Regions from separate parts of the Lysinibacillus sp. NPDC048646 genome, predicted to be linked through region 1. Evidence: riboswitches for the same ligand, from Rfam matches in the RefSeq annotation. Region 1 holds a riboswitch; each other region holds the start of a gene.
What was found. A riboswitch is a leader RNA that binds a small molecule or an ion and turns the genes downstream of it on or off. The one in region 1 is predicted to bind thiamine pyrophosphate.
Positions count from the first base shown of each region.

Region 2: another riboswitch for thiamine pyrophosphate. It lies ahead of thiW (energy coupling factor transporter S component ThiW); the one in region 1 lies ahead of thiM (hydroxyethylthiazole kinase).
Region 3: another riboswitch for thiamine pyrophosphate. It lies ahead of ACQKII_RS20290 (ABC transporter substrate-binding protein); the one in region 1 lies ahead of thiM (hydroxyethylthiazole kinase).

Region 1 covers NZ_JBNNLZ010000009.1:25,624-35,981, forward strand. The annotation lists gene ACQKII_RS11775 (metal-dependent hydrolase) at 1-631, opposite strand, end outside; gene ACQKII_RS11780 (M24 family metallopeptidase) at 760-1,848, shown strand; gene ald (alanine dehydrogenase) at 2,061-3,182, opposite strand; gene ACQKII_RS11790 (universal stress protein) at 3,483-3,932, shown strand; gene ACQKII_RS11795 (class I SAM-dependent methyltransferase) at 4,009-4,938, opposite strand; gene tpx (thiol peroxidase) at 5,028-5,531, opposite strand; gene ACQKII_RS11805 (RDD family protein) at 5,789-6,400, opposite strand; gene sppA (signal peptide peptidase SppA) at 6,413-7,426, opposite strand; gene mbcS (acyl-CoA synthetase MbcS) at 7,608-9,194, opposite strand; TPP riboswitch at 9,385-9,483, shown strand; gene thiM (hydroxyethylthiazole kinase) at 9,572-10,327, shown strand; gene thiD (bifunctional hydroxymethylpyrimidine kinase/phosphomethylpyrimidine kinase) at 10,327-10,358, shown strand, end outside.
Region 2 covers NZ_JBNNLZ010000001.1:252,091-262,448, forward strand. The annotation lists gene ACQKII_RS01220 (helix-turn-helix domain-containing protein) at 1-263, shown strand, start outside; gene ACQKII_RS01225 (ABC transporter ATP-binding protein) at 281-1,387, shown strand; gene ACQKII_RS01230 (ABC transporter permease) at 1,377-2,186, shown strand; gene ACQKII_RS01235 (ABC transporter permease) at 2,183-2,980, shown strand; gene ACQKII_RS01240 (ABC transporter substrate-binding protein) at 2,977-4,050, shown strand; gene ACQKII_RS01245 (MFS transporter) at 4,165-5,361, shown strand; TPP riboswitch at 5,496-5,601, shown strand; gene thiW (energy coupling factor transporter S component ThiW) at 5,858-6,358, shown strand; gene ACQKII_RS01255 (VWA domain-containing protein) at 6,451-9,048, opposite strand; gene ACQKII_RS01260 (vWA domain-containing protein) at 9,032-10,358, opposite strand, start outside.
Region 3 covers NZ_JBNNLZ010000025.1:45,952-56,309, forward strand. The annotation lists gene parE (DNA topoisomerase IV subunit B) at 1-614, shown strand, start outside; gene parC (DNA topoisomerase IV subunit A) at 611-3,040, shown strand; TPP riboswitch at 3,184-3,295, shown strand; gene ACQKII_RS20290 (ABC transporter substrate-binding protein) at 3,537-4,532, shown strand; gene ACQKII_RS20295 (thiamine-binding protein) at 4,533-4,826, shown strand; gene ACQKII_RS20300 (ABC transporter permease) at 4,823-5,593, shown strand; gene ACQKII_RS20305 (ABC transporter ATP-binding protein) at 5,571-6,320, shown strand; gene ACQKII_RS20310 (TatD family hydrolase) at 6,310-7,059, shown strand; gene ACQKII_RS20315 (hypothetical protein) at 7,097-7,276, opposite strand; gene ACQKII_RS20320 (solute symporter family protein) at 7,377-8,921, opposite strand; gene ACQKII_RS20325 (DUF485 domain-containing protein) at 8,918-9,256, opposite strand; gene ACQKII_RS20330 (solute symporter family protein) at 9,726-10,358, opposite strand, start outside.

The DNA of each region.
Region 1 (10,358 bases):
GAACTAAATCTGCAAAAATTTGAGGATTCTGTTCGATAGGAGGGAATGTATTATAATGCACTGGTACGACAATTTTCGGCTTTAAAAACGAAACGGCATAAGCCGCATCCTCTGGCCCCATCGTAAAATTGTCACCAATTGGTAAAAACGCTATATCAATAGGATGTCGTTCACCTATTAGTTTCATATCGCTAAATAATGCCGTATCACCCGCGTGATAAATCGTTAGTCCTTCGATAAATAGTAAAATTCCCGCTGGCATACCCATATAAATAATTTCATTATTCTCTGTTGTATATGAGGAGCCATGGAAAGCTTGCGTAAATTTCACTTTACCAAAATCAAAATCTTTAGCACCCCCAATATGCATTGGATGCACTTTTACGCCTTGCCATGAAATCCAGTTTGCCAGCTCATTTGGTGCAATGACAAGTGCATCCTTTTTCTTGGCCAGTTCCACAGTATCACCTACATGGTCATTATGCCCATGTGTAAGTAAAATAATATCCGGTGCCTCTTCAGCTACCTTTAAATCAGTTTGTCCATTTCCATTAATGAAAGGATCAATTAATATCGTCCTGCCATTTGTCTGAATTTTGACAACAGAATGTCCATGATAACTTATTTCCATTTGTCATTCCTCCTTGCATTGCATTTTTTGCTCTATCATTTAATTCGCTACCCATGCGCTTTTTCCCTTTTTTTGATATGCTTGTTTAGGATAAAAACTATATAGCGCACTATGAGGAGGAAATGATTATGTCGAAGGTTGAAGAAATTCAAAGCTATTTACAACAAAATCAAATTGATGCCGCTTTTGTAACGACACCAGATAATGTCTTTTACGTTTCAGGCTTTAAAAGCAATCCCCATGAAAGATTACTAGGTGTGGTGATTTTCAAAGAGTCTGAGCCCTTTTTAATTTGTCCACAAATGGAAATCCCAGATGCAAAGGATGCCGGTTGGCCATATGAAGTGATTGGTCACCAAGACACAGAAAATGCAATGGAAATACTTGCACAGGCTATCAAGGAGCGAAATGAATATCCATCAACATTTGCCATTGAAAAAGCACAGCTCATCGTAGAACGTTTAGAAGCTTTACAGCACTCATTCCCACAGGCAAGCTTTGTTCGCCTTGACGAGAAAATTAATGCGATGCGTGTTATCAAAGATGAAGATGAGTTAAATAAATTACGAAAAGCTGCTGAACTAGCAGATTATGCTATTGAAGTTGGCTGTAAAGAGATAGCTGAAGGCAAAACAGAAATGGAAATTTTAACTGCCATTGAAAGTGCTATTCAAGAAAAAGGTTGTAAGATGTCCTTTGAAACAATGGTGTTAAGTGGTCCCAAAACGGCTTCCCCACACGGTAAACCAGGTGCCCGTAAAGTAGCGAAAGGCGATATGGTATTATTCGACCTTGGTGTTATTTACGAGGGCTATTGCTCTGATATTACACGTACTGTTGCATTTGGCGAGCCTACTGATGCACAGAAAGAAATATATCATGCAGTACTAGCGGCTAATACAAATGCAGTTGCAGCCGTAAAACCAGGTGTTCGTGCTATGGACTTAGATAAAATTGCACGCGACACAATTACTGACGCTGGCTACGGTGAATATTTCACTCATCGCCTCGGTCATGGTCTTGGCATTTCTGTACACGAATTCCCTTCTGTTACAGGTGCAAATGATATGACGATGGAGCCAGGTATGGTTTTCACAATTGAGCCAGGTATTTACAAATCTGATGTCACAGGTGTTCGTATCGAAGATGATGTCGTTGTCACAAATGAGGGAGTAGAGGTACTAACAAAATTCCCAAAAGAATTAATTGTTCTCTAGGTAAAACGTTACCCGCAAGGTCACAAACAATTGTTTGTGCAGAGGTTGCGACAGAACTTAATGTTCTTGATTGCTTTCATCTCCGAATCCAGTTAGTGCAGATTAAACAATAAAAGGAAGCTACCACTTTCTATGGTGCTTCCTTTTTATGCTATACGAACAGTTCTAAATCGGTGAGAGTTGCAAGCCCCCACCGCTTCACTTTTACTTAATTAACTTAATGTCATTAAATCATCAACATGGACGTATGGTAATTCTTGTGCGTCTGCAACTGCTTTATAAACAATATGTCCGTCAAATGTATTTAATCCTTTTTTCAGTGCTGGATTATCGATACATGCCTGCTTATAGCCTTTATTTGCAATTTGCAATGCATATGGAATTGTATTATTTGTTAAAGCAATTGTTGACGTACGAGGTACTGCACCTGGCATATTTGCCACTGCATAGTGAACAACACCATGTTTTATATACGTAGGATCGTCATGTGTCGTTACACGATCAGACGTTGCAAAAATTCCACCTTGGTCAATTGCAATATCAACCACTACAGAACCTAGCTTCATTGAAAGAATCATCTCCTCTGAAACAAGCTTCGGTGCCTTTGCTCCAGGAATTAGGACAGCTCCAATAACTAAATCCGAATTTTTCACTGATTCTGCAATATTATAAGGGTTAGACATTAATGTTTGCACTTCACGACCAAATAGATCTTCTAATTGACGTAGGCGCTCTGGACTTAAATCAATGACAGTTACATCTGCACCCATTCCAACAGCTATTTTTGCTGCATTTGTCCCAGCGATACCGCCACCAATAACCGTTACTTTACCACGTGGCACACCCGATACGCCTCCTAGTAAAATCCCTTTACCGCCATGATTTCTTTCTAAAAATTGTGCACCGATTTGCGTTGCCATCTTCCCTGCAACTTCACTCATTGGTGTTAATAATGGTAAAGAACCATTTGCCAACTGTACTGTTTCATAGGCAATGCCTACAACTTTCTTATCTAAAAGTGCCTGCGTCAGTTCACGCTCAGGCGCTAAATGTAAATAAGTAAATAATATTTGACCTTCATAAAAATAATTGTATTCCGATGCTACAGGCTCTTTTACTTTTAAAATCATTTCCTGTGTCCATGCCTCTTGTGCTGTTGCGACAATGTGAGCACCTGCCGCTAGGTAATCTGCATCTGTAAAGCTAGAGCCTAGACCAGCTCCTGCTTCAATGTACACTTCGTGGCCTGCATGTGTTAATGTTACTACCCCTGCTGGTGTCATTGCTACACGATTTTCATTGTTTTTTATTTCTTTTGGAATACCAATCTTCATCTTTCCTGTCCCCTTCCGTAACCTATGAAATAAGCATCATTTCATCAATTATGCATTAGCGTAATTGATACACCCCTTGTGCACTTCCATCTTACCAAATAAATGCAAAAAATGCTTTAATTAACGCGTTTTCAAGTAAAATTTATAACATTTTCAAAATATAAAATATTAAGATTATTAAAAAGAAATAAGTTTTTCGCAGAAAATGCCTTTAGTTTTTCACAATTTTTCTTTCGCAAAGTATTTCCTTTAGACAATCATTTGGTATAATCAGAATATAAATATAGGGAGGTAATACAAATGGCTAATCATTATAAAAGCATTGTAGTTGCTGTAGACGGTTCAAAGGAAGCTGAATACGCTTTCCGTAAATCAATCGACGTTGCAAAACGTAACGAGGGTGCAGTATTAAATCTAGTAAATGTTATTGACACTCGTTCATTCGCTGCAATCGAAGCATATGACCGTTCAATCGCAGAACGCGCACAAGCATTCTCTGAAGATTTATTAAACGGTTATAAAAAACAAGCAGAAGAAGAAGGCTTAACAAATGTAAACCTTGTAATCGAATACGGTTCTCCAAAAAATATCATCACAAAAGAGCTTTCTAATATCGTAGACGCTGACTTAATCATCTGTGGTGCTACTGGTCTTAACGCTGTAGAACGTTTCCTAATCGGTTCTGTTTCTGAAGCAATCGTACGTTCAGCTAAATGTGACGTACTTGTTATCCGTACACCAGAAGCTTAATCAAGTAATACATAAAAAGGTATCCAGAGACTCTTGGATACCTTTTTTAATCAATTATTTTAGAACTTACTTCTTGTTATTTCCCCTCTTGCCACATCTTTACTTTCTCAAAGAACATAGCTAGCGCTTGTTTATTTTGCATGTTGGGTACCTTCGCAAGTAACACTTCTTTTGGCGCCTTGAAATTTTCACCTTGCTTTTGTAAAATAACAATACTTTTTTCATGTGCTTTATTCGCGAACATTGTATCTGGCAATTGTATAATAGCCTGAATCCATGCATGCTTTTGAATGTACTTATGCAATTGCTTCGATTGCTCAGATTCAAAAAGATGAGTTGGCGCTAGAAAAAATAAATACCCGCCGTCCTTCGTATAATTAACAGACTGCTCAATGAATAAATGGTGTGCATAGCTCATTCCCTCTGGTGCACATACTTCATAATCCAATGCCACATCTTCATTTGGATAATAACCAACTGGTAAATCACAGACAATCGCATCTACAGGATCGACTAATAAATCCTGCAATGCATCTTGTCGGAATAGTGATACGGGTTGCTCTGTTAAATCTGCAGTTGCTGCCGCTAAACGGATGAGTAACTCATCAACCTCTACTCCTGTGGCTTCTATTTTACCATCTAGTAAGTTCATTACCGTCAAGAGTAAATTACCTGTACCAATAGCTGGATCCATTATAGAAATTTTTTCTTTTTCTAAACGTTCAGCAAAAATTTGCTCAACAAAATAGCCGACTAATAAACCAAGGGTATCTGGTGTCATTTGATGATTTGGCTGGGAACCTTTACACATTCCTTTTAAAATGGCAATTTGAATTGCTTTTCGCACATCTTCTTTCGTTGCATCTGCCTGTGAGAAATCGACTTCTCCATCTAGCCATGCCTCTAAACCATCCAGCATGCCCTCTAACAGTGTTTTATTGTGCTCTTTTTCTAGCTTTTCGGCATGCTCATTCAGCATTGCAAATAATTTCTCAATTTTTTCCATACAAAACTTCCTTTCACGCAGAAAGGAGCCATGACAAAAACTTGTCACAGCTCCTTTGTCTAGTATTATCTTAGCCTAAAAGAAGCGGATTATGCTAGTGCTTTTACAGCGGCAATCGCTGATTCATAGTTTGGATGGTCTGTAGCTTCTGGAACGTATTCCACATGCGTTACTTTACCAGCTGCATCCACAACAAATACTGCACGTGTTAGAAGTCGTAATTCTTGAATGTACACACCAAATGCTTCCCCAAATGAAAGATCACGGTGATCAGAAACTGTTTGAACAGCATCAATGCCTGCAGCACCACACCAGCGTTTTTGTGCGAAAGGAAGATCCACAGATACTGTATAAATCACTACATTATCGCCTAAGTTTGCTGCTTCTTCATTAAAACGACGTGTTTGCGCATCGCAAACGCCTGTATCTAATGATGGGACAACACTAAATAAACGAATTTTCCCATCTGAATCCTTTAAAGTAACAGGTGATAAGTTATTCGCTAATACAGTGAAATCTGGTGCTTGGTCTCCAACCTTTACTTCGTTCCCTACTAGTGTTACTGGACCATTTTTAAATGTTACTTGTGCCATATAAACGCCTCCTTCTATCATATGTACATAATATTACTAAATGTAGGGAATTAATTGCAACTGAGACAGCTTAAACTGAACATGATCTTTCTGGAGTGCTAATAACTTTCGATTAGCCCTATTTTTTTGAAGAATTATTGAATAGTTTTATCATATCTTCATTTGAGGTTGTCCAACTTCTCCCCGATATCATCTCTTTTATAGCCTTGTTAACAATTAAAAATGGCTGTCTCACTATTTTTGAGACAGCCCAACCATCAATCTACCATTTTTTCTTCTATCGTTTGTTCCAGCTTTTCAGGCTCTACTACTTTCTCCTGAATAGGTAAAGCTTTAGGCGCTTCTTTTTTTTCTACATACATCTTTTCATGGACAACTGTTGTCTCTGCAAAAAAATCATGTAAGCCTTGATTGTCTGGCAAAATAGCAACAAAAATATACAGTGGCATAAAGATATTGCTAATAAAACGCCCAATCCAATCTCGGAAAAGTACATCCGACCACGTTAACTTGTCATGTTTTAATGACACAACACGTAAACCGCAAGCCATCTTCCCTAAAGTTTGCCCCAAAAATTTCGTCATCAACACGAAATAGCCATAATAGATAATGGCTGAAATAATAGAAATTGGTGCATACCATACCGTTTCCGATAACGACCAATCCATTAAGTAAAAAATCGGGTTAATAAGTATTCCCACAATAGCTGATATAATTAAGCTATCTAATAAAAATGCCCAAAAACGTACCCAAAAGCCAGCTGTTTTTAATGCATAGTGTTTAGTTGCTAATAACGTTTCTACCTTATCACGTGGAGGCTCCGTTTCAAAAGAGGGTTGCCCTTGTATAACGAATTCATTATTTGTCATGGTACACCCTCCTTAGTATTCGCCGTATAAGTACATCATTTTGGGCGCTCTATAGTCAGCCATAATCTTCATTAGCATTTTTTCCTCAGCAGACGGACCAAACATTGAACCAATCTTCATACCAACGTAAGACTGCCAGCCACCCATATCATATGAGTATTCAAATAGTGCTGCATCTTCTAAACCATAATCTGCACGTAAAGCCGCGATTGTTGCTTCCACATCACCTATTTCATCGATTAAGCCTGCTTCAAGTGCCTTTGTTCCTCCGAGAATTCGACCATCCGCTACCTTCTTCACATCGGCTTCAGACATATTACGACCTTTTTCAACAATATCAACGAACTCTTCATAGGTTTCATTAATCATATCTTGCATCATTGCTCGTTCTTCTTCGGTAACATCACGCATCGGGCTTAGCATATCCTTATGTTCACCTGATTTAAATGTCTGAAATTTCACGCCTACTTTTTCAGCTAGCTCTTGGTAATTGATTGACTGCATAATGACACCAATAGAGCCTGTTATCGTATCGCGATGAGCGAAAATTTTATCTGCAGGTGCGGCAATATAATAACCGCCTGAAGCTGCCATTGAGTCCATTGATACATAAATTGGAATTTGGCGCTCTTCTTTAATTTCTAAAAGCTTTTTATAGATCTCTGCTGATTCTTTTACACCACCACCTGGTGAATTCACACTTAAAACAACCGCCTGTACTGTTTCATCATATAAAATATTGTCTAATTGCTCTAAAAAAAACTGGTGATCATATGCCACTGGCTGCCATAATGAACTAGAGCCAATATCTTGGATCGTACCATCCACTTTTAAATACGCGATCCGTTTATTATAATCTTCTCCTTCAATCACCGTTTCAAATACTTCCAAGTTATTTCCAGCCATCAGACTGTCAAAACTACCAAAAAAGTCTGATTTAAATATTGCAAATACGGTGTTAATACCTAGTGAAACTACTAATAATACACCTGCAATAATTAAGGCTACCCACCTTTTAACATTCATGTCTTTCCGCCTCCTCAAGACGTTATACGTCCCAATGTCTAAAATGTTTCACTTTTTTGCAATATTATGCAAAAGTTTTATCTTATACAGTTTCCCATAAAAAATGTCCTTTACACATAAAAAAAATCAAAGTTCATAAATTTGGCATGAACTTTGATTTTCGACATTATTTCCTAGGAAATTATTTTTGAGTAAACTGGACCTTTTCTTGTTGACGTAGTTCGACACGACGAATTTTACCCGAAGCCGTTTTTGGTAGCTCCTCTACAAATTCAATCGCACGTGGATATTTGTAAGGTGCTGTTAACGTTTTTACATGGTCTTGAAGTTCTTGAACAAGTGATTCAATGCCTAGTTTTCCATCATGTAAAACCACAAATGCCTTTACAATATTCCCTCTTACTTCGTCTGGACTCGCTACCACTGCAACTTCTTTCACCGCTGGATGCTTCATTAACGCATCTTCAACCTCGAATGGTCCAATCGTGTAACCTGAGGAAATAATCACATCATCACCGCGCCCCTCAAACCAAAAATAACCATCTTTATCTTTATATGCACGGTCACCAGTGATATACCAATCACCTCGAAATTGTAAACTTGTGCGTTCCGGATCTTTAAAATACTTTTTAAATAAGGCCGGTGTTTTACGATGAACCGCTATATCACCAACGACACCTTCGGAAACTAGCGTACCAAAATCGTCAATAATTTCTACGGTATTTCCTGGTGTTGGTTTCCCCATGGAGCCAACACGCGCCTCCATACCTACCATTGTTCCGACAAGTAATGTATTTTCCGTTTGTCCATAGCCATCACGTACCTGTAGTGTAAAGTTTTGTAAGAATATTTTCATAACCTCACTATTCAGCGGTTCGCCTGCTGATACAGCTTGGCGGATTTCACTCAAATTATAGTCATGTAAATTTTCAAGTGCTGCCATAAAACGATACTCAGTTGGCGTACAGCACAGCACGTTGATTTTAAATTTTTCAAGTAATGTTAAGTAAGTAGCTGCATTAAATTTTCCCTTGTATACAAAAGCTGTCGCGCCGCTTCCTAAGGTCGCAAGGAATGGACTCCATATCCATTTTTGCCACCCTGGTGCTGCAGTAGCCCATACGATATCATTTTCCTGAACACCTAACCAATTTGGTGCAGTTGTCCGTAAATGTGCGTAACCCCAGCTATGTGTATGAACAGCAGCCTTCGGATTACCTGTTGTCCCACTTGTATAAGCAAGAAATGCGATATCAGTACTCTTCGTTGGCGTAGAACTTGTATACGTGGTTGGTTGATTTTTCATTTGTTCTAACAGTGGTTGCCATGGTTCATGTGCATGACCGATGACAAACTGCTGTACACCTTCCAAATTTTCAACCTCATCAAATTGCTCAATATAAGGCTCATAGGCAATAACTGCCTTTGCATCAGCATGTGTGATTCGATAGTCGATATCTTTTGCACGTAACATCTCAGAGCTTGGAATAATCGTTAAGCCCGCCTTTAATGCTGCAATATAAACAATGTATGCCTCAACTGATCTCGGCACCATCACTAAAAGCACATCTCCTTTGACTAATCCTTTAGCTGTTAATATATGTGCTGCCTGATTTGCCTTTTCAAGTAAACTTGCATATGTAATGTATTGAATTTCTTCGTTTTCGTTATAAACAATTAAAGCATTTTTAGTTGGATGCTGTGCATACTTTTCAATTTCCTGTGCAATGTTATACCACTCTGGTGCGAGTAAATCTTGTCTTTTCATGGCATATGCCCCCTTTGCTATGCTCATTATAAAACTCATTTTTCATGATTTTCAATGGAAGAACCCTTATTTTTGAAAAGTCATGACAACTATCATACTTCTCTATATGGCATCAGTCACTGCTTTTACTAAAATGAGAAATCTCTATTGAACACAAAGAAAAAGTATGATACATTTTGGTCAACTAAAATCATGATTGCAGGGGGACTCATCCTGAGTTGAGAAGGTAAAACCTGACCCTTTGAACCTGTTAGTTAATACTGACGTAGGGAGCAATACATCTTGTTATTGATGAAAAGCTCTTTTTACGTGTATTCTCTTCACGAAAAAGAGCTTTTTTTGCATGCTTACGTCCATCCAAAAAAGGAGGGCTTAAAATGATTTTCCAAACTATCCGTAAACAACAGCCACTTATTCACTGTATAACAAACTATGTAGTGGCAAATTTTCAAGCAAATGGCTTATTGGCAATTGGCGCTTCTCCTGTAATGGCCGATGAAGTCGATGAAGTCGAAGAAATGGTCAGAATCGCTTCCGCTCTATTATTAAATACTGGTACGATTAATGAACGTACAAAGGAATCTATGTTACGAGCAGGGAAAATGGCCAATACACTTGGCATTCCGATAATTTTAGATCCTGTTGGTGCAGGAGCAACTACTTTTCGAAAAAATACGGTTCACCAGCTATTAACACATGTAAAATTCGCTGTTATTCGTTGCAATATTGGTGAACTTGCTGCTATTGCCAATGTGAGTTGGCAACAAAAAGGCATCGACAGTGGTAACGGCTCGATTTGTATTGAGGATGAAGCAAAGAAAATTGCCCAACGCTTTGACTGTATCGTTATTGTGACCGGTGAAAAAGATTTTATAACCGATGGTGAACAGATGCATTGGGTTGTTGGTGGGCATCATCAGATGACCGAAGTCACAGGGACAGGCTGCCTATTAAGTGCAATTTGTGCCGCAGCATATGTTGCACAAATCGAGCCATTTAAACAATTAGTAAACACTTTATTAGCTTATAAAAAACTAGCTGAATTTGCTGCTTCCTCTACGCAAAATATTGGTGATTTTCAAATAGCTGTCTTAAATGAGTTACATCGCCTTTCGAAGGACGGTGAAAAATAATGCATATCGTGACTACAATTGCGGGCTCAGA
Region 2 (10,358 bases), on a different contig from region 1:
TTCCAACATCAAACGAAAAAGAAATGGAGCCTATTTTCCTAACACTAGCAGCCGGCGGTGAATTCAAACAATTCGAACCCTCGTTAGCGGAAACATTTATTTATATTGTCAAGGGGCGTATTCGTCTCGTTTTAGGGAAAGAGCAATATATAGCTAGTGAAGGTAATGCGCTGTATTTTGACGCAGCAGACCATCATCAAATTTTTAACGCACATGACGATGAAACGAAAATTTTACTCGTCGCAACGGATTCATACTTATAGCTTAAGGAGGCGCATCAATGACAACGAATTCAATTATCCGCTTTAAAGATGTTTCTAAATCCTATAATGACGGCACTGTCGTCTTAAAAAATATTAACCTAGAGCTTGAAAAAGGAAAGTTCTATACATTACTTGGTCCATCTGGTTGTGGTAAAACAACCATTTTACGTATCATTGCTGGATTCACAGAACCAACAACAGGTGATGTGTTCTTTCACGATAAAAAAATCAATGCCGTACCAGCAAACAAACGCCAAGTTAATACAGTATTTCAAGATTATGCGTTGTTCCCACATTTGAATGTTTTTGAAAATGTAGCATTCGGTTTACGTATAAAAAAGCTACCTGAAAAAGACATTAAAGAACGTGTCACAGAAGCCCTAAAGTTCGTCAATTTAGCGGGCTATGGGAACCGTGAAATCTCTGAGATGTCAGGTGGACAACGTCAACGTGTCGCAATTGCCCGTGCCATTGTCAATGATCCAGAAGTTATTTTACTCGACGAGCCTCTGTCTGCATTAGATTTAAAACTACGTACAGAAATGCAGTATGAGCTACGTGAGTTACAGCAACGTCTTGGTAAAACTTTTGTGTTCGTCACACACGATCAAGAGGAAGCTTTAGCAATGAGTGATGAAATTTTCGTGCTAAGTGAAGGTCAAATTCAACAATCTGGTACACCTGTAGACATTTATGACGAGCCAATTAACCGCTTTGTTGCTGACTTTATTGGAGAATCAAACATCGTTCCTGGTGTAATGATTGAAGATTTTAAGGTTGAATTTACTGGCAAGGTTTTTGAATGTGTTGACCAAGGTATGAAACCAAATGAAAAAATCGATATTGTCATCCGTCCAGAGGATTTGGAAATGACAACAGTCGATAAAGGGAAATTAATCGTTAAAGTAGATACACAACTATTCCGCGGGGTGCATTATGAATTATCTACTTACGATAAAGATGGTAATGAGTGGCTCGTGCATTCACTGAAAAAAGCTGAAGTAGGGACAGAAATCGGCTTGGACTTTGATCCGGAGGCAATCCATGTTATGCGCTTAAATGAGACTGAGGAAGAATTCGATAAACGTTTAGAAGCATATGGAGACGACGAAGATGCAAACTAAGACATCAAAATCTGCGTTATTTCCATATGTCTTATGGATAGCATTATTCGTTATTGCGCCGATTGCCCTCGTCGTTTACTATTCCCTACTCGATTTACATGGCAATTTCACGCTTGAAAACTATAAAGCATTCTTTACTTCTGTCTATTTAAAAATGACACTTAGCTCGTTTTGGTATGCATTTTTAATTACATTCTTTACATTATTAATTTCTTATCCGACAGCTTATTTTTTAACGAAAACAAAGCATAAACAACTTTGGCTATTACTGATTATTATTCCTTCATGGATTAATCTTTTGTTAAAAACATATGCATTTATCGGGATTTTCGGATTATATGGTCCCCTTAATGCATTTATAGAGGTTTTAGGTTTTGATCCACAACAGATGCTTTTCACTGACATTAGCTTTGTGTTCGTATCCGTTTATATTTTCATCCCATTTATGATATTACCGATTTTCAATTCTTTGGATCGTTTAAATCCAACATTGATTTATGCGGCACGTGATTTGGGGGCTTCTGCCTTTACAACTTTCCGTCGTGTCGTGTTACCCCTTACATTGGATGGCGTTAAATCGGGTATTCAAGTTGTCTTTATCCCAGCATTATCGCTTTTCATGATTACACGCTTAATCGCAGGGAACCGCGTGATTACACTTGGTACAGCGATTGAACAGCAATTCCTTGTGACGCAAAACTGGGGTATGGGTTCAACAATAGCCGTATTTTTAATTTTATTCATGGTCATCATTATGTTAATTACAGGTCAAAAAGATAAAGGAGGTCGCGTACGATGACAAAACTATCTACATCAGCAAAGGTCTATTTAGCAATGGTTTTTATCGTCTTGTACGCACCTATTTTTTACTTGGTCTTTTACTCGTTCAATAGTGGCGGCTCGATGAATAACTTTGAATCCTTTACTTTAGAGCATTATAAAGCAGTCTTTGAGGATTCAAGACTTCTTGTCATTTTAATTAATACAGTGATTGTGGCTCTGCTTTCTGCGTTGATCTCTACAATTATCGGCACATTAGGTGCAATTGGCATTGTTACAGTTAAAGATGCAAAAATGCGTAATACATTACTTTCTTTAAATAATGTATTGATCGTCAGCCCAGATGTTATTATCGGTGCAAGCTTTTTAATATTATTCACATTGGTTGGCATTAAATTAGGCTTTGCTTCTGTGTTATTGGCACATGTAGCGTTTAGTGTACCTATCGTTGTACTGATGGTCCTGCCAAAATTGTTAGAGATGAATAAATCGTTAATGGATGCCGCATTAGATCTTGGCGCAACGAAAAAAGATATCATGATGCGTGTTATTTTACCGTATATTCAACCTGGTATTTTTGCAGGATTCTTCCTCGCTTTAACGTATTCACTTGACGACTTTGCGGTGACATTTTTCGTGACAGGTAACGGCTTCAGTACATTATCTGTTGAAATTTATTCGATGGCACGTGCTGGCATCTCCTTAACAGTAAACGCTATTTCAGGATTAGTGTTCTTCGTCACTGTTTTCGTCGTTATCGGCTATTATTTCATCACAAGCCGTGCTAGCAAAAGAACGGAGGGACAACAATGAAGCAATTAATTCAAGCTACTATCGCGATCCTTGTCGTTTCCGCCCTGTTAATGTATGCCGCTGATGTCATGAGTGCTGGTGGCGGGAAAAGTGGGAAAGATACATTAACCATTTTTAACTGGGGTGAATATATTGACCCTGATTTGTTGAAGCAATTTGAAAAAGAAACAGGCATCCATGTCATTTATGAAACTTTTGACTCGAATGAAGCCATGATGACAAAAATTCAGCAAGGTGGTACAGCTTACGATATTGCGGTACCTTCCGAATACATGATTGAAAAGATGAAAGAAGAAAATTTACTCATACCTTTAGATAAAACGAAAATCCCTAATATTAAAAATATCGACCCCTATTTTTTAGATTTACCCTTTGATGATGACAATAAATATTCTGTTCCATATTTCTGGGGAACAGTTGGTATTGTCTATAATCCAAGTCTTGTCGGCAATTTAGACTTTTCCTCTTGGGAAGATTTATGGGATTCTTCATTAAAACGTAAAGTCTTTTTAGTAGACGGTGCACGCGAGGTAATTGGTATGGGCTTAAACAGCCTCGGCTACTCTTTAAACTCTTTGGAAGATAGTGAACTCCGTCAGGCTACTGATAAGCTGATAACGCTTGCGCCAAATGTGAAAGCAATTATTGGCGATGAAATTACGCCACTCATGATTAATAATGAAGCGGCTGTTGCCCTTACTTGGTCTGGTCAAGCAGCGGATATGATGTACGAAAATGAAGAGTTAGACTTTGCTGTACCTGAAGAAGGCTCTAACTTATGGTTTGATAATATGGTTATCCCAAAAACTTCAAAAAATATTGATGGCGCCCATGCTTTTATTAACTTTATGTTGGATGCTGATGCCTCCGCTGCCAATGCCGATTATGTAGGGTATTCTACGCCTAATATTGCAGCGATGGATTTAATGGATGAAGAAGTGGTAACGGATGAACGCTACTACCCTTCCGAAGAACAACGTGACACGTTAGAAGTATATAAAAACCTAGGGCCTGATTATCTAGGCAAATACAATGAATTGTTTTTAGAATTCAAAATGAGTATTCGATAATTTGAAAACCGTTTGCTATAAGCGAACGGTTTTTTCAGTCATTAGGTTGATAGAATCTTACTAGCCTTTATGGTAGACTGTAGTATATTTGAATTGAAAAAGGGGGGCTAATGGATGACCCAGCAGAAGTCGAATAAGGCGGCTTTGTATATTTTAATGTTTAATATGTTTATCGCAATGGGGAGTATTGGTATTATTATTCCTGTTATGCCTGAGTATTTAAAAATATTTGGTGCTGCAGGACAAATTCTTGGCATGCTTATTGCAACGTTCGCCTTGGCACAGTTTGTATTTTCTCCAATTGCTGGGAATCTTTCTGACCAGTATGGGCGAAAAAATCTAATTATTTTTGGCCTCATCGTAACTGGACTTGCACAAATTTCGTTTGGGCTTTCAACGGATATTTGGATGCTCTTTCTCGCGCGTTTTTTTGGAGGTTTAGGTTCTGCCTTCATCGCACCTCCTATTATGGCTTTTGTAGCTGATGTTACAACCTATGAAGAACGAGGCAAGGGGATGGGTATGTTAGGGGCGGCTATGTCTCTTGGCTTTATGATTGGACCTGGTATAGGGGGCTTTTTATCGAAGGTTAGTCTGCACTTCCCATTCTATACGGCTGGTGCTGCAGCTATTATAGCAGCTATTCTCTCATTCTTTCTTTTACCTTCAACAAAACCAAGCACATCTCAAAAGGCGCAAAAACAAGATAATCTTGCGAAACAAATGGTACGTTCCGTCAAAATGCCTTACTTTGTAATGCTTATTATTATGCTTGTATTCTCGTTCGGAATCGCTAATTTCCAAACGACATTATCACTATTTGTTACGGAAAAATTCAATTACACTCCTGGAGATATTGCCATACTATTAGTGGTAGGCGGTGCTTTCGGTGTTGTTGTACAAATGTTCATTATTACACCTCTTTTTAATCGCTACGGTGAGATGAAGGTTGTGTTAGTCAATTTATTTATTGCATCCGTTTCAATCTATTTAATTTTATTTGCATCTGGCTTTGCACTTATTTTACTCGTAGCAACAATTTTCTCAACGGCAACAACTTTGATTCGACCAGCTGTCAACACGCTAATTTCTAAACTTGCTGATACTGAACAAGGCTTTGCCGCTGGTCTTAATAATGCATATATGAGTCTTGGTAATATGATTGGCCCTGCACTAGCAGGTGTATTATTCGATTGGAATATGAATAGCCCTTATATTTTTGGGGCAATTATTTTATTGGCTTGCTTCTTCCTTGCCCTTATCTGGACATTGAAAAAAGCACCACATCTTATGCAACCTGATTTGAAATAGTCTGAATAGTTATTGACTATTTTTAGTAGCATGGTACATTATTAGGTAAAAAGCGCTTTCGCGAAGTGACGAAGCGCATGTGATTGAATGACTAGATGATGAAAGTATTTATACTTTAAAAAATTAAATCGTTTCCAAACCACTAGGGGCGTCTTTCTAAGACTGAGATGTGTATGTATACATGAACCCTTTGAACCTGATCTAGTTCACACTAGCGTAGGGAAGTGACGACACTTGCTTTTTTAATATGTAAATGCAAGGCCGCTTCCTTATGTTGTGAGGAAGCGGTTTTTTGATTATTTTCGATTGAGAGTGCTAGCAGTTATATTCTGTGGTCTATCAGCTATACTCTGCAGTCTATCAGCGATTTCTCTTACCCTATCAGCGATATTCTACAGTCTATCAGCGATTTCTCTTGCCCTATCAGCGATGTTCTGTAATCTATCAGCGATTTCTCTTGCCCTATCAGCGATGTTCTATAAAAGGAGTGAAAAATATGTCGGTTCGAAAATTAACAATCATGGCTTTATTAGTCTCAATTGCTGTAGCAGGCTCTGCCTTTGTCTCGATTCCAACAGGGATTGCGCGAGCCTATCCTGTACAACATGCCATTAATGTCATCGGCGCCATTTTACTAGGTCCAGTACCTACCATCATGGTTGCCCTTGTCACAGCTATTATTCGTATTCTTACAGGAACAGGATCTCTTTTAGCTATTCCAGGTAGTGTCATCGGCGCATTGTGCGCAGCGCTTTTCTATAAATACAGTGGTAAGATTTGGTTAGCAGCTGTTGGTGAAATGCTTGGGACAGGTATCCTTGCATCTCTCGTAGCAGTTCCCTACGCACATTTTTTAATGGGTACATCTGTTGCGGCATTATTTTTCATGCCTGCTTTTTTAACATCAAGTGTTATTGGGGCAATCTTAGGAATTGTCGTTGCCAGCAGTCTACGCAAAACCGTACTTGTCAAAAGTTTTAACATGACACTTTATTAGCTGACTGTACTTGTCTATTGTTTAAACACAAAAACGCAGGGCAAAATGATTTTAAATTTTGCCCTGCGTTTTAAATTTAGCGTATTAAATCGTTAATGTCGTTTCTTCATGCCTTTTAACAGCTGCGCTACGTTTGTATCTTCTACTTGCTCTAGTGTATCCTCTACCATTTTCTCTTGTTGTTTGACTTTTGTTAAGAAACTCCATCCAAAACGACGGATTGTAATATCGATGAAGAATAGTAACATCCCTGCTAAAAGAAGCCAGGTTGCAATATTTTGGCGCTCTGCTCCTTTTTGTGTGAAATCGCGGAAGACTTCCTGCGGTTCCTCTAACACATTGCCACCAGTTTGCTTTGTAAGTTCTTCCACTAGTTTTTCATTTACAGGTCTTAATTCATATTCGGCACTATACGGAACACTTAGACCTGCCTGGTAAATCGCCTGTTCTTCATCGGCAATGCGGAAGAAGATAAGACCTGGTTCTGCTTGTACCGTTGCACGAACTTGCGAGGCAGATATTGTTTCTAGTTGCATCTCTAGCTCTTCACCCGCTTCATTGACAGCGACGATATCTAAAAATGCAGCTTCGTTTGTCGGGTCGGTAATAACAAAAGAGCCATCCGTATCTAGACGTACGTCATAGGCCACATCGTTATAGCTTGGTAGCATTTGCGAAATGATCGTTTGCCAAAACGTGCCCCATTCCTGCCATCTTGCCCAGTCTCCTGTCCATTTTCCTGTGGAGTCCGATGTGAAAGCGAAAGTCTTCCCAAGACCATATTGCCACTGTGCTATCACTGGATCTTCCTTCTCGCTTTGCGCGATTACAGAAGCACCCTGCTTCGCGGTTGTACCTATATAAGCATTCATTTGTGGCACACCATTGGCAAATAACGAATTCCAGCCCGACGCATGATAAATTGCTGGATAAAAAGGATTGTCTTCAATATACGTACGTGAAATCATCGCTGTCTCACGTGATAATATAGAAGGAATCATCTGTTCATCAATAACATCGTAGTAACGTCCACTACCCATTTCACTTAATGATTCCAGTAAATTGCCATCTGCATCTTGCCCAATCGCAACCGTAGATAGTGTAACCCCGTTGTCTTTACCAGTTGCTATTAAATCCTCATAATTCCCTGCTTGTGACTGTCCGTCAGTTAATAAAATAATGTGCTTTCGTTGCAGTTTTAGATCGGCCAAATTTTCATAAGCCTTTTCAAGTGAACTATATATTTCCGTACCGCCACCAGGAGTCACCGATAAAATCGTATCGACTGCTTCTTCCTTATTGCCAAGCGGTCCAGTTTCAATAATTTCCCAAGGACGATCATCAAAGGCGATAAAGCCAAGCGTATCCTCATCACGCAACATTTCAACAGAACGTGCTGCCGCTTCCTTGGCAAGCTCTAACTTAGTGCCATGCATACTTCCCGAACGGTCGAGCACGATAACGAGACCTAAAGATGGCAATTGTTCTTTGCCTTTAATCTCCATTTCAACCGGTAACAATGTTTCGATTGGTGTTTTAAAATAGCCGCCCAAGCCAAAGCTATTTTCACCGCCAACCATTGTAAAACCGACACCAAAATTTTTCACTGCCTGCTCGATAACACTCATTTTTGCCTCACCAACTAAATGCCCTGGTACATTATCAAAAATTATCGCATTATATTGTAAATAACTTGATAGTTCATTCGGCAAACTTTTTGCATCTACTACATCATAGGAAATTGACTTCGTCCCCAGTGCCGCAGCAATTGGTGATGCTGTGTCATAACCGTTCACTATCAGTAAGTGAGGCTCACTTTGTACCATCGTGACACTCGTTAATTTATTATTTTCAAATATTGCATCTTGTCCAACTTGTACAAGTGCCTCGTATTTGACTAGTCCCTCTGCAGTGGCCGTATGCTTATACGTAAATACATTCGATCCTTCTGCAAGTTCCACTGCCTCTCGATGAATAAGTTCATCATTTTCGTACAGCAATAGCTCTCCATGCCCTGCTGCGGTCGCATTCACTTCAGTGACAAGTTGCTGTTGTTCCCCTACATAAGCAACCTGTGGTGTCACAAAGCTTTTAAGCGATACATCATTGGCAACGGACTGACTGAATGGCACAACATCTACGCTAATATTGGCGCCTTTTAATTTGGTAGCAAACGCCAATGCATCACCTTTTGTTTCATTCGCGTCCGTTAATAAAACTAGCCTTGTAGCTTTTTTCGGATTGACAATACCAGTTGCTAATTGAAGGCTTTGCTCAATATTTGTTTGATCAGTTTCCTTCATAGCTGTAAATTTCGATACTTCCTTCAATGATCTAGATAAAATGGTTTCTGTTTGTAGTGTCGAAGAGAAAGAATAAATCCCTGCAAGTTGTTCATCTTTTTTCGACTGTAAACTTTCCTCTATAAAACTAGCCATTTCCACTTCTGTCCCCTTCATCGAAGCAGAGCGGTCGACTAAAAACAGTACCTGTTCTTCCTTAATCGGCAATAAAATATAGGGTGCTGCAAGCGCAAAGACTAAACAACATATTGCTATCATACGAATACCAAGTACAGTGAGATGGTTCTTTTTTAGACGTTGACGTTCGCGCCAATAGGTCCATACAAAATACGCAAACAATGGCAGTAATAACAATAAGGCTAATGGCGTATCAATTCGTAAATCCACGACGTCGTTGCACCTCCCACTCTGACACAAGTAATACTAAGATAATGAGTATGAGCCAAGGTACAAATGAAGCATTCGATACTTCTTCCTTGCCATGTTCTTGTAATTCTCCAAGGGTGTAACTCGTGCCTTTTTCTATCACACGCTCCTGTGCCTGGAGCTGCACGATGAGGCGTTTTTCCTCACTATTTGAGCGTGCTGTGTAAACGCCTGGTTTCATGGGCGCCGTTAATAACCCGTTGGTGATTGTTGATAAAAACTCATCATCCTGCGAATAAACACTCCACTCTCCTTGCGCTAAAGCAACTGAACGCTGCTCATTGGGTGTGAAAATCCCAAGTGAATCTATCGATTCAGATAATTGTTGTTGGGCACTCCATAAAAATAGCGGGAATGAGGGGTGTAATGGCCAATCTGTATCGGCAATATCGGCTAGTACGATAATATCCCCTTCTGTTGAGCGTTGGATAAACGGTTTATCTCCAACAGTGGCAATTGTTTTATAGCCATCAAACGCAGGATAAATTGCACTTACATAAATATCATTTAATTCACTGAACGCAAATAAAGCGTCATTCGTTGTTTTCACAACACCATTCATTTCAATTTTTCCAATATCATCTCGTCCAAATAATACAATCGGCTTGGTCATTTCTTTCAGCAAAGTTGTTTGATTTGTCACCACAGTAGCATCTTGATTATTTACCAACTGTAAGGACGGAACAATTTTCACGCCGCTGTTTATTGTTTGGAATCCCTTTTGTATAAGTTGATGCATATTTTGATCTACAATTACTTTAGAAGTGGCTGTTTGTAACAATACCGATTGACTATTATCGATGGCATAATCGTCCTGTACATCAATGGTCGCAGTCATCGAATCCACCAACGGTAAGTCTTTAAACGTTTTAGTCACAGCTTCGTTTGCAGGCAATGTTATTTTCTCTGTTATAACTTCCTCACCCTTAGCATTTTCTAGCGTAAGAGTCAGATTATGCTCTTTGCCTGTATCATTTTGCAACTGTACAAGTGCCATCGTTGCTTTTCCGTCTGTTGTAGCAGCAAACTTTGTAATGGCTATATTGGTTAAATCCTTCGCTGATCCTTGGACAATCCATTTCACCGAATCCTTTTCCATCGGTAATTGCTTCTTGTCGAGTGTATCTGTAAAGACATAAATCGATGTCGGAGTCTCACCGACAAAAGCTTGCGCCACATCAAGTGCTTTATTCATTTGTGCGGTTTCATATGTCACTTGCAAATCCAGGACTGCTTTCTCAATATCTTTAAGGTTTGTTTCTTGCTGTAAA
Region 3 (10,358 bases), on a different contig from region 1:
GTAAAGTGATTAACACGGAAAAGGCAAAGCTTCAGGATATTATGAAAAACGAAGAAATTTCAACCATTATTCATGCGATTGGCGCTGGCGTTGGCACTGATTTCTCCGTCGAGGATGCGGCCTACGATAAAGTGGTGATTATGACCGATGCTGATACAGACGGTGCTCATATCCAAGTATTGCTATTAACGTTCTTCTATCGTTATATGCGACCACTAATTGAAGCAGGGAAAGTCTTCATCGCGCTACCACCTCTTTATAAAGTATCGAGAGGTGCAGGTAAAAAAGAGGTACTTGAATATGCATGGACAGAAAACGACTTGCAAAGTGCCATCAAAAAAGTAGGTAAGGGCTATATTCTTCAACGCTACAAAGGTCTTGGTGAGATGAATGCCGACCAATTGTGGGATACAACCATGAATCCTGAAACACGTACGTTAATTCGTGTAACGATCGAGGATGGAGCACGTGCCGAGCGACGTGTGACAACATTAATGGGCGACAAGGTAGAACCACGTCGTAAATGGATCGAAGCAAATGTAGACTTCGGTATGGAGGATGATTCGAATATTTTAGACAATGAATTCATCCAACAAGAGGAGGACCAAGCATGAGTAGTACGGAAAAGTTTCAAGATTTACCGTTAGAAGAAGTAATGGGTGACCGCTTTGGTCGCTATAGTAAATATATTATCCAAGACCGCGCGTTGCCTGATGCACGTGACGGTCTAAAACCTGTACAAAGACGGATTCTATTCGCCATGTATACGGAAGGGAATACAAATGAGAAACCGTTCCGGAAGTCGGCTAAAACAGTCGGGAATGTTATCGGTAACTACCACCCGCATGGTGATAGCTCTGTATATGAAGCAATGGTACGGATGAGTCAGGATTGGAAAGCTCGTCATATGCTGATAGAAATGCATGGTAATAACGGCTCGGTTGATGGAGATCCACCTGCAGCGATGCGTTATACAGAAGCCAGACTTTCTGCGATTGCAGCTGAAATGTTACGGGATATTGGCAAAAAAACGGTAGAATTTGTGCCAAACTTTGATGACCAGGATATGGAACCGACGGTGTTACCTGCACGCTTTCCAAATCTGCTTGTCAATGGTTCTACAGGGATTTCTGCTGGTTATGCTACAGATATTCCACCACACGCTCTTGACGAGGTCCTCGATGCGGTTTTAATGCGTTTAGATCACCCAAAATCAACTGTTGATGAGCTCATGACGGTCATAAATGGGCCCGATTTCCCAACTGGTGGGATCATACAAGGTGTAGATGGTATAAAAAAAGCTTATGAAACCGGGCGTGGCAAAATTATCGTACGTGCTCTGGCAGTCATTGAACCTTTAAAAGGGGGTAAAGAGCAAATCGTTATTACCGAATTGCCATATGATGTCAATAAAGCGAACCTTGTGAAGAAAATAGATGAACAACGTGTCGATAAACGTCTCGAAGGGATTGCAGAAATACGTGACGAATCTGATCGTACGGGCTTACGAGTTGTCATCGAATTAAAAAAAGATATTCCAGGACAAGGTATTTTACATTACTTATTTAAAACAACTGATTTGCAAGTAGCTTATAATTTTAATATGATTGCCATTCATAATCGACGTCCGACAATGATGACATTACCTTTGTTGCTTGATGCTTATATTGCGCATCAAAAGGAAGTTGTGACAAATCGATCTATCTATGATTTACAAAAAGCGAAGGAGCGTTCTCACATTGTGGAAGGGCTTATTAAAGCGCTATCAATTTTAGATGAAGTAATTGCGACAATTCGATCATCTAATGATAAACGCGACGCTAAAACAAATTTACAAGTGAAGTTTGACTTTACTGAAGTGCAATCAGAGGCAATAGTAAGCTTACAATTATACCGTTTAACCAATACAGATATAACAGAACTTCGCCATGAACAGGATGAATTAAATACACTGATTGCCAAGCTTGAAGGTATTCTTAATAGTGAAGCAAAGCTAGTGCGTGTCATAAAACAGGAATTACTCGATATTAAAAAGCGCTTTACAGAACCACGTCGTTCAAAAATAGAACGTGACATTGAAGAAATTAAAATCACATTAGACGTCCTTGTACCAAGTGAAGAAGTAGTGGTGACAGTAACAAAAGATGGCTATATTAAGCGTACATCAACACGTTCTCATGCGGCCTCCAATGGTCAAGATTTCGCCATGAAGGATTCCGATTATTTACTGTATGAGGGAAATTTAAATACGCAGCATCATGTGTTACTTTTCACAAATCGTGGCAACTATATTTATCAACCGGTGCATGAATTACCCGATATTCGTTGGAAAGACCTTGGTCAGCATATTTCAAGTATTGTGCCGACTAATGAAGATGAATCCATTATTGCGGTCTATGGCTTCGAAACATTTGAACAGCCTAATACCTATATTTTAACAGCGACTAAAGATGGTCAAATTAAGCGATCACCGTTAACAGATTATGCGGTAACTCGTTATTCTAAGCCAATTAAAACGATGAATGTGAAGTCTGGCGATGAAATGATTTTTGCGGATATTGTTACAGACGACGCGGAATTATTATTAATAACAGATACAGCCTATGCGATCCGCTTCCCAATTGAAGAATTGCCTGTTACTGGTGTGAAAACTGGAGGGGTAAAAGGAATAACGCTTAAAGAAGGCGAAGTATTAGTTGGTGTAACAATCTTACAGCCAAGTGACACAGAATATGTTGTGATTGTGACACAGCGTGGGGCAGCGAAGAAAATGAATGTCGCTGAGGTAGAAATGGCAAGCCGTGCAAAACGAGGTCTAAAAGTATTAACAGAGTTAAAAGCACATCCTCATCGTATCGTCTCAGTTATTCGAGCGACTGATGATGAAAAAATTGTTGTGGAAACTGTAAAGGGTGTTCAAGAAGTGATTGATGTGAAAGGGTTAACCCGTTCTGATCGTCATTCGAACGGCTCCTTTAAAGTGGATATAGCTACTGACGGTGCGATTGCACATGTTTTAAAGGCTAAAAATGAAAAATAATACGAGATAAACAATGTGGCCCATGTTCTTACCGAGAACTGGGCTTTTTTTGATTTCATTGTTATCTATTCGCTACGTATGTAAATAGAGCCTTGTCATTTTCATAGAGATATGGGTATAATAGTCCTCGAAAAGTTCATATGTTAAGAATGTAGGGGGGCTGGTAGTTGCCAGCTGAGATTGTGTCCGTTAAGACGCTGACCCTTTGAACCTGATTTGGCTCGTACCAGCGTAGGGAACATCTATTCAAAAAGAGTACGTTATTTTTTGATACCGATTTCAAACGTCTGGGATGACTCCTGGGCGTTTTTTTATGTCTTGGTAATGTAGCACACCTCTGAGTTGACTCATTACCACGGATGAACGTGTTGGTACACGCACTTACTTTCTTTCGAAATGCATAGCTCTTTTCAAGTGAAAACGAGCGATACCTTTTTCGGATGGTTAAAACATTCAAACATGAACACTTTCATATTACTTACTGGGAGGATTCAGCATGAAGAAATGGTTATTCATCCTTGTTGCAGCGCTTTTAACATTAGTCGGCTGTAGCGACAAAGAGGACAAAAAAGAGTCGAATTCATTAAAAAAAGTATCAGTCGTACTGGACTGGACACCCAATACAAATCACACAGGGCTTTATGCGGCGAATAAGCTTGGCTATTTTGAGGAACAGGGTTTAGATGTAGACATTCTATTACCTGGCGATGCAGGAGCCGATCAGCTTGTGGCATCTGGTAAGGCTGAGTTTGGTGTCAGCTACCAAGAGTCAATTACACAGGCACGTGTGCAGGATGTACCGTTAGTATCTATTGCAGCCGTTATTCAGCATAATACATCTGGTTTTGCGTCTCTTGCAGCAAATGGTATAACATCACCGAAGGATTTTGAAGGAAAAACATATGGCGGTTGGGGTGCTCCACTTGAACAGGCTGTACTGCAATCATTAATGCAAACAGAGAATGCAGATGTCAATCAGTTGGATATTGTGAATGCCGGTGATTTAGATTTCTTCACAATGATGCAGAAAGATATTGATTTTGCATGGATATACTATGCATGGACAGGTATCGAAGCTGAATTACGTGGGGAAAAACTAAACATGATGTATTTAACAGACTATAGTGAACAGCTTGACTACTATACACCCGTACTTGCAACAAATGAAAAAATGATTTCAGAGAATCCTGATACTGTTAAAGCATTTGTTGCGGCAGTTGCAAAGGGCTATGAATATGCCATCAATCAACCGAAAGAAGCGGCTGACATTCTACTAGAAGCGGCACCTGATTTAGATAAAGAACTTGTACATAAAAGTCAGGAATGGCTAGCTGACAAGTATCAGGATGATGCCACACAATGGGGCGAACAAAAATTAGCAGTATGGAAAAATTACGCTGATTGGATGACCAGTAATAAAGTTTTAGAAGGTGAATTCAATCCAGAAAAGGCATTTACCAACGATTTTTTACCTGCTAAGGAGGCAAAGTAAATGGCAAATTCATTAATAAGTGTTCAAATCATACCGAAAACTGAAAAATATGAGGACGTTATTCCTTTTGTTGACGCGGCTATTGCTGTGATTGATGCTTCTGGAGTGAAATATGAGGTACATCCACTGGAAACGACAATGGAAGGCGAGCTATCTAGTTTGCTACAAATTATAGAAGACATGAATAAAAAGATGATTGCGCTTGGTGCTATAAACGTCATAACCCAAGTGAAAATTTTATATCAACCAACAGGTATTACGATGGGGACGTTAACGGAGAAATATCGAGGATGAGACAGGTCATAAAGAAAGGGAGGACGATTATTTTTATCGTCTTCCTCTTATTCGTATGGGAACTAATTGTTCAATTCGCACAAATCCCCCAATGGCTATTACCAGCACCGAGTGCTATTGTAATAGAAGCTATTCAATCCTATAAAGCATTTTTACCACATGTCTTTGCCAGTGTACAGTTGGCACTTTTGGGTCTTGCTATTGGGATAATGTTTGGGTTAAGTGTTGCTGTATTGTTACATCGTTCGGCTATGATTCGAGAATTATTGTATCCGATTCTAATTGTGTCGCAAAACGTACCTGTGCTTGTACTAGCACCACTGTTAATTATCTGGTTTGGCTTTGGTTTATTACCTAAACTGATTATTATTTGTCTGGTTTGCTTCTTTCCCATTGTGATTGCAGCTATGGACGGTTTTCGTCAAACTTCATCTGAATTAAAACATTATTTTGAGATGGTCGGTGCAACGAAAGCGCAAACATTTTGGAAACTTGAATGGCCATATGCCTATCCTTCTATTTTTTCAGGTATAAAGATTGCAGCGACGTATAGTGTTATGGGTGCCGTGATTGCAGAGTGGTTAGGTGCTAAAAAGGGCATCGGCGTCTATATGACACTTGCACAATCCTCATTTCGGACGGACCGTGTTTTTGTGGCCATTTTTGCCATCATTTTATTAAGCTTATTGTTATTTAGTGTTATACGTATCATCGAAAAGCTTGTCGTAAAAGGGAGAGGACTACATGCTGAACATTCAAAACATTGATAAATCCTTTGGCTCGCTGCAAGTGATCAAAAATCTATCCTTTGAAGTAAAGGCAGGAGAATTTGTTGCAATTATCGGCCCATCTGGTAGTGGAAAAAGCACACTATTTCAATTGATTGGAGGTATTTCCGCCTTAGACGAGGGAGCTATCTTGTTAAACGGCGAAGACATTCAGCTAAAAAGAGGGATCATCGGCTATATGCCACAGCAACCATGTTTACTTCCTTGGCGTACAATCTTAGAGAATGTCACGATTGTTGAGGAACTACAGCAAAAACCAAATATCGAGCAAGCAAGGGCATGGCTTGAAAAGGTAGGGCTCGCATCATTTGAAAATGCCTATCCCAATGCGCTCTCTGGAGGCATGCAGCAGCGTGTATCATTTATTCGGGCAATCGTTAGTGATAAACCTATTTTATGCTTAGATGAGCCATTCTCAGCACTTGATGAGTTTACGAGACTGGAAATGCAGGCATGGCTGTTATCCATATGGGAGAAACATCGTAAGTCGATTTTGTTTGTCACGCATAATATCGAAGAGGCGCTATTTTTAGCAGATCGTATAGTCGTTTTAACGAAGCGCCCAGCGACTATCAAAAAAGAAATTATCGTGCCATTTGCTAGACCCCGTTCAGGGGAGATTCGACATACAGAAAGTTTTCATGCGTTAAAACAACAGCTATTTAACTATTTAAAAGAAGAAAAGGACGATGCTTATGTTGATTGATGCGCATATTCATTTAGATCAGTATCAGGAACATGAAATTCCGTTATTACTGGAAGAAGCTAAGCATGTGATTGCTGTTAGTACAGACTTAGAATCTTGTAAAAATACATTCACCTTGTCGCGGACCTATTCTAAAGTTAAAGCTGCTTATGGCTTTCATCCTGAACAAGCTTTACCTAGTTCTGAAGAGGAAGAGGCTCTTTTCCATTGGTTACGTTTACATGCTGATAAAATGGTGGCAGTCGGTGAGGTAGGACTACCTTATTATTTAAAGCAAGAAAATGTCATTGATTATACACCTTATATTTCCTTATTAGAAAGATTTATCGTTCTAGCAAAAGAACTAAAAAAGCCGATTGTGTTACATGCTGTGTATGAAGATGCTTCGATTGCATGTGATCTGCTTGAGAAGCATGGCATAACTAAAGCGCATTTCCACTGGTTCAAAGGGAATGAAAAGGTCGTTCAGCGAATGATACATAACGGTTATTTTATTTCCATTACACCAGATTGTACGTATGAAACGGAAATTCAACAACTAATCAAACTGTACCCAATAGAACTCATGATGGTTGAAACAGATGGACCGTGGCCATTTGAAGGTCCTTTTACAAATAAACGTACAACACCACAAATGATGCACCGAACGATAGAGGTCATTGCAACATTAAAGGGTTTACCCATTCAGGAAGCGGCAAATATTGTTACGCAAAATACGGAAGCGTTTTATAGTTTATAAAGAAATGAATACGAAAAAGCAACAGCGTTTAGAACGACTACTCGTCTACATGCTGTTGCTTTTTATACTTTGTAAAATTACGGTCGATGGATTCCCGTTTCGTTTTAGTAACACGTTCATGCGTACTGAATGGGGAAGACTGACGATCTTTCTCTACATCTTTACCTTTTGTACGTTTAACATGCATACGTTTCTTTTTAGCGCCAGATTGTGTCATGAAAATCTACCTCCACACGGAATTTACCTTAATAGTACACGAATAGGGGAGAAAAAGTAAAACCTCGTAAGCTAAAGCCTACGAGGTTACTGTCATAATATTAATGTGATGCGTCTTGTACAGAAATACCTGTGTTGGCTTTAACATCAACTTCACGGTATTTCGCATCGTCAGATTCTTTAGAAAGTAACGTTCCAATGAATCCACCTAAGAATCCAAGAGGTACAGAAATGAGGGCTGGGTTCGTTAACATGATTAACGGATCACCAACGAAAATTGCTTTACCTTCAACAGGGTTCCATATGTTAGGAGATACTGCTACTAAAACTAAAGCTGAAATTAAACCTGTTAACATTGCTGTAACAGCACCAGCAGTGTTGAATTTCTTCCAGTAAATTGTGTAAATAATAACGGGTAAGTTTGCAGAAGCTGCAATACAGAATGCTAGTGATACTAAGAATGCTACATTTAATGTTTGCGCACCAAGTGCCAGTAGGATAGAGATAACAGAGATCGTGATTGAACCGACACGAGCTGCAAAGACTTGCTCTTTCTCTGTAATTTTTCCTTTTTTAATAATTTGACCATAAATATCATGTGATAGGGCAGAGGCACCTGAAAGTACCAGACCAGCAACTACCGCTAAGATTGTTGCGAATGCTACCGCACAAACGAATGAGAATAGGATGTCGCCACCAAGCGCTTCTGCAAGAAGTGGAGCAGCCATGTTACCAGCAGCGTTTGCCGCGATAATCTCTTCTTTACCTACGAATGCAGCTGCACCGAAGCCCAAGAAGATTGTTAAAACGTAAAACAGACCTACGATCCAAGTAGCCCAAATTACTGAAGAACGAGCTGTTTTTGCATCTTTTACAGTGAAGAAACGCATTAAGATATGTGGTAGACCCGCAGTACCTAATACTAACGCAATTAACATGGAGATTGTGTCAATGCCATTTGTATATTTAAGACCTGGATTTAAGTATGCTGCACCACTTTCAGTTGCAGTTGTCATTTCTGTAAACATTGTCGAAATACTGAAGCCAAACTCTTTTAATACTAAGAATGAGATAATGATTGTACCTAACATTAAAAGACAAGCTTTAATAATTTGTACCCAAGAAGTGGCAGTCATACCACCGAATAAAACGTAAGTAGTCATCATAACACCTACGATTAAAACTGCAACCCAATAGTCGATTCCTAGAAGTAATTGAATAAGTGCGCCTGCACCAACTAACTGTGCAATCATGTAGAATAAAACGATTGTAATCGTACTTAAAGCTGCTGTACCACGAACCTTTGAGCTGTTGAAACGCGCAGTAATCATGTCAGCTAAAGTAAATTTACCAAGGTTACGTAACGGCTCAGCCACGATATAAAGTACCACTAAGTAAGCAACTAAATAACCAATAGAGAAGAAGAATCCATCAAATCCAAATAATGCAACGGCACCAGCGATCCCTAGGAAAGAAGCTGCTGATAAGTAGTCACCAGCGATAGCTAGTCCGTTTTGCCAACCTGTTAAACCACCGCCTGCCGTGTAGAAATCACTCGCAGATGAATTACGTTTAGATGCCCACCATGTAATGACTAATGTAAGACCAACGATTGCTACGAAGAAAAATATTGCTATAAAGCTCATAGGCGGCCACCTCCGTTTTCATATTCAGCGATAATTGCTTTTGCTTCTCTGTCATAACTATTTGCTTTCGCAACATATAAGTGACATAAGCTCCAAGTCATAATGAATAATCCTGCTGCGTAAATCCACACCCAAGTAATTTCCCCAAATGCCTTTTGGTGTAAGATTGTTGTGTACGAAGTAAGAATTGGAAGCAACATGTAAGCCGCTAAAAAGAATGCAGTCATTGACCAAAGAAATGAATTCTTTTTTCTTACAAGTGCTTTAAACGATTCTTGATTTGCAATCAAATCATAGTCGATAACGACGCTTTTGCTTGCTTGATTGTTCGCCATAAATATTCCCCATTTTGTGTTTATTTTTACTGCTTCAATGCTTGATTTTGCTACTTTAGTGAATTCACATCTTAATTTTATGAGACAGTTCACAAAATTGCAATACATTTCAGAAAAATTATGCAAAAAAAATTTTCTGAAAAATAGACTTTAAACAGAAAATTCGTGACAAAGCCTAGAAAATAAAGGGTTTTGGAATTTTCAGATAAAAGCGCAAAACTAGGGTATCTCTAGTTTCTTGACAAAATTTTGAGCTTTAAAACTGAGAAAAAAACCGTTTTTTCCAGAAAAAATAAACACTATTTAACTAGTGAAAAATGGGTTTTTTCTGTTATTTGGAAAAGAAATAATATTGTTGGATAAGTAAATTGCTTAATTTTTTATAATAATAAACAGAAAAAACCCGACCTAAGTCGAGTTTTTTAGTTACAAATTCAATCGTAAATATGATGATGGGAAGGTGAAAAAATCAATGAGAAATATCTGAAACAGAAACACCTGTATTTGCTTTTACGCGTATTTCTTTGTAAACACGTTCTGCTTCTTCTTGCGATACTCTGTTAGTAGAAAGAACAGAGCCTAAGTAACCTGCAATAAAGCCAAGTGGAATGGTAATAATCGCTGGAACTGCCAGTGGTACAAGTGGCTTACCAACAAAGATTGCAGCGCCTTCTATAGGGCTCCATACGTTTGGACCCATTGCCCCTAAGATTAAGCAAGAAACTAAACCTGTTACCATTGCCGTAACCGCCCCAGTTGAATTGAACTTTTTCCAGTAAATTGTGTATAGAATAACTGGAAGGTTTGCAGAAGCCCCGATACAGAAGGCAAATGATACTAAGAATGATACGTTTAAGCTTTGCGCGAATAACGCAAGGATAATTGAAACAATCGCAATTGAAATAGAGCCAGTACGAGCTGCTAAAACTTGTTGTTTCTCTGTTAATTTCCCATCGTTCATGATTTCACCATAGATATCGTGAGAAATCGCAGAAGCCCCCGTTAATACTAAACCAGATACTACCGCTAAAATTGTTGCGAATGCTACTGCACCGATAAATGCCATTAATACATCGCCACCAAGGTAATTAGCAAGAAGTGG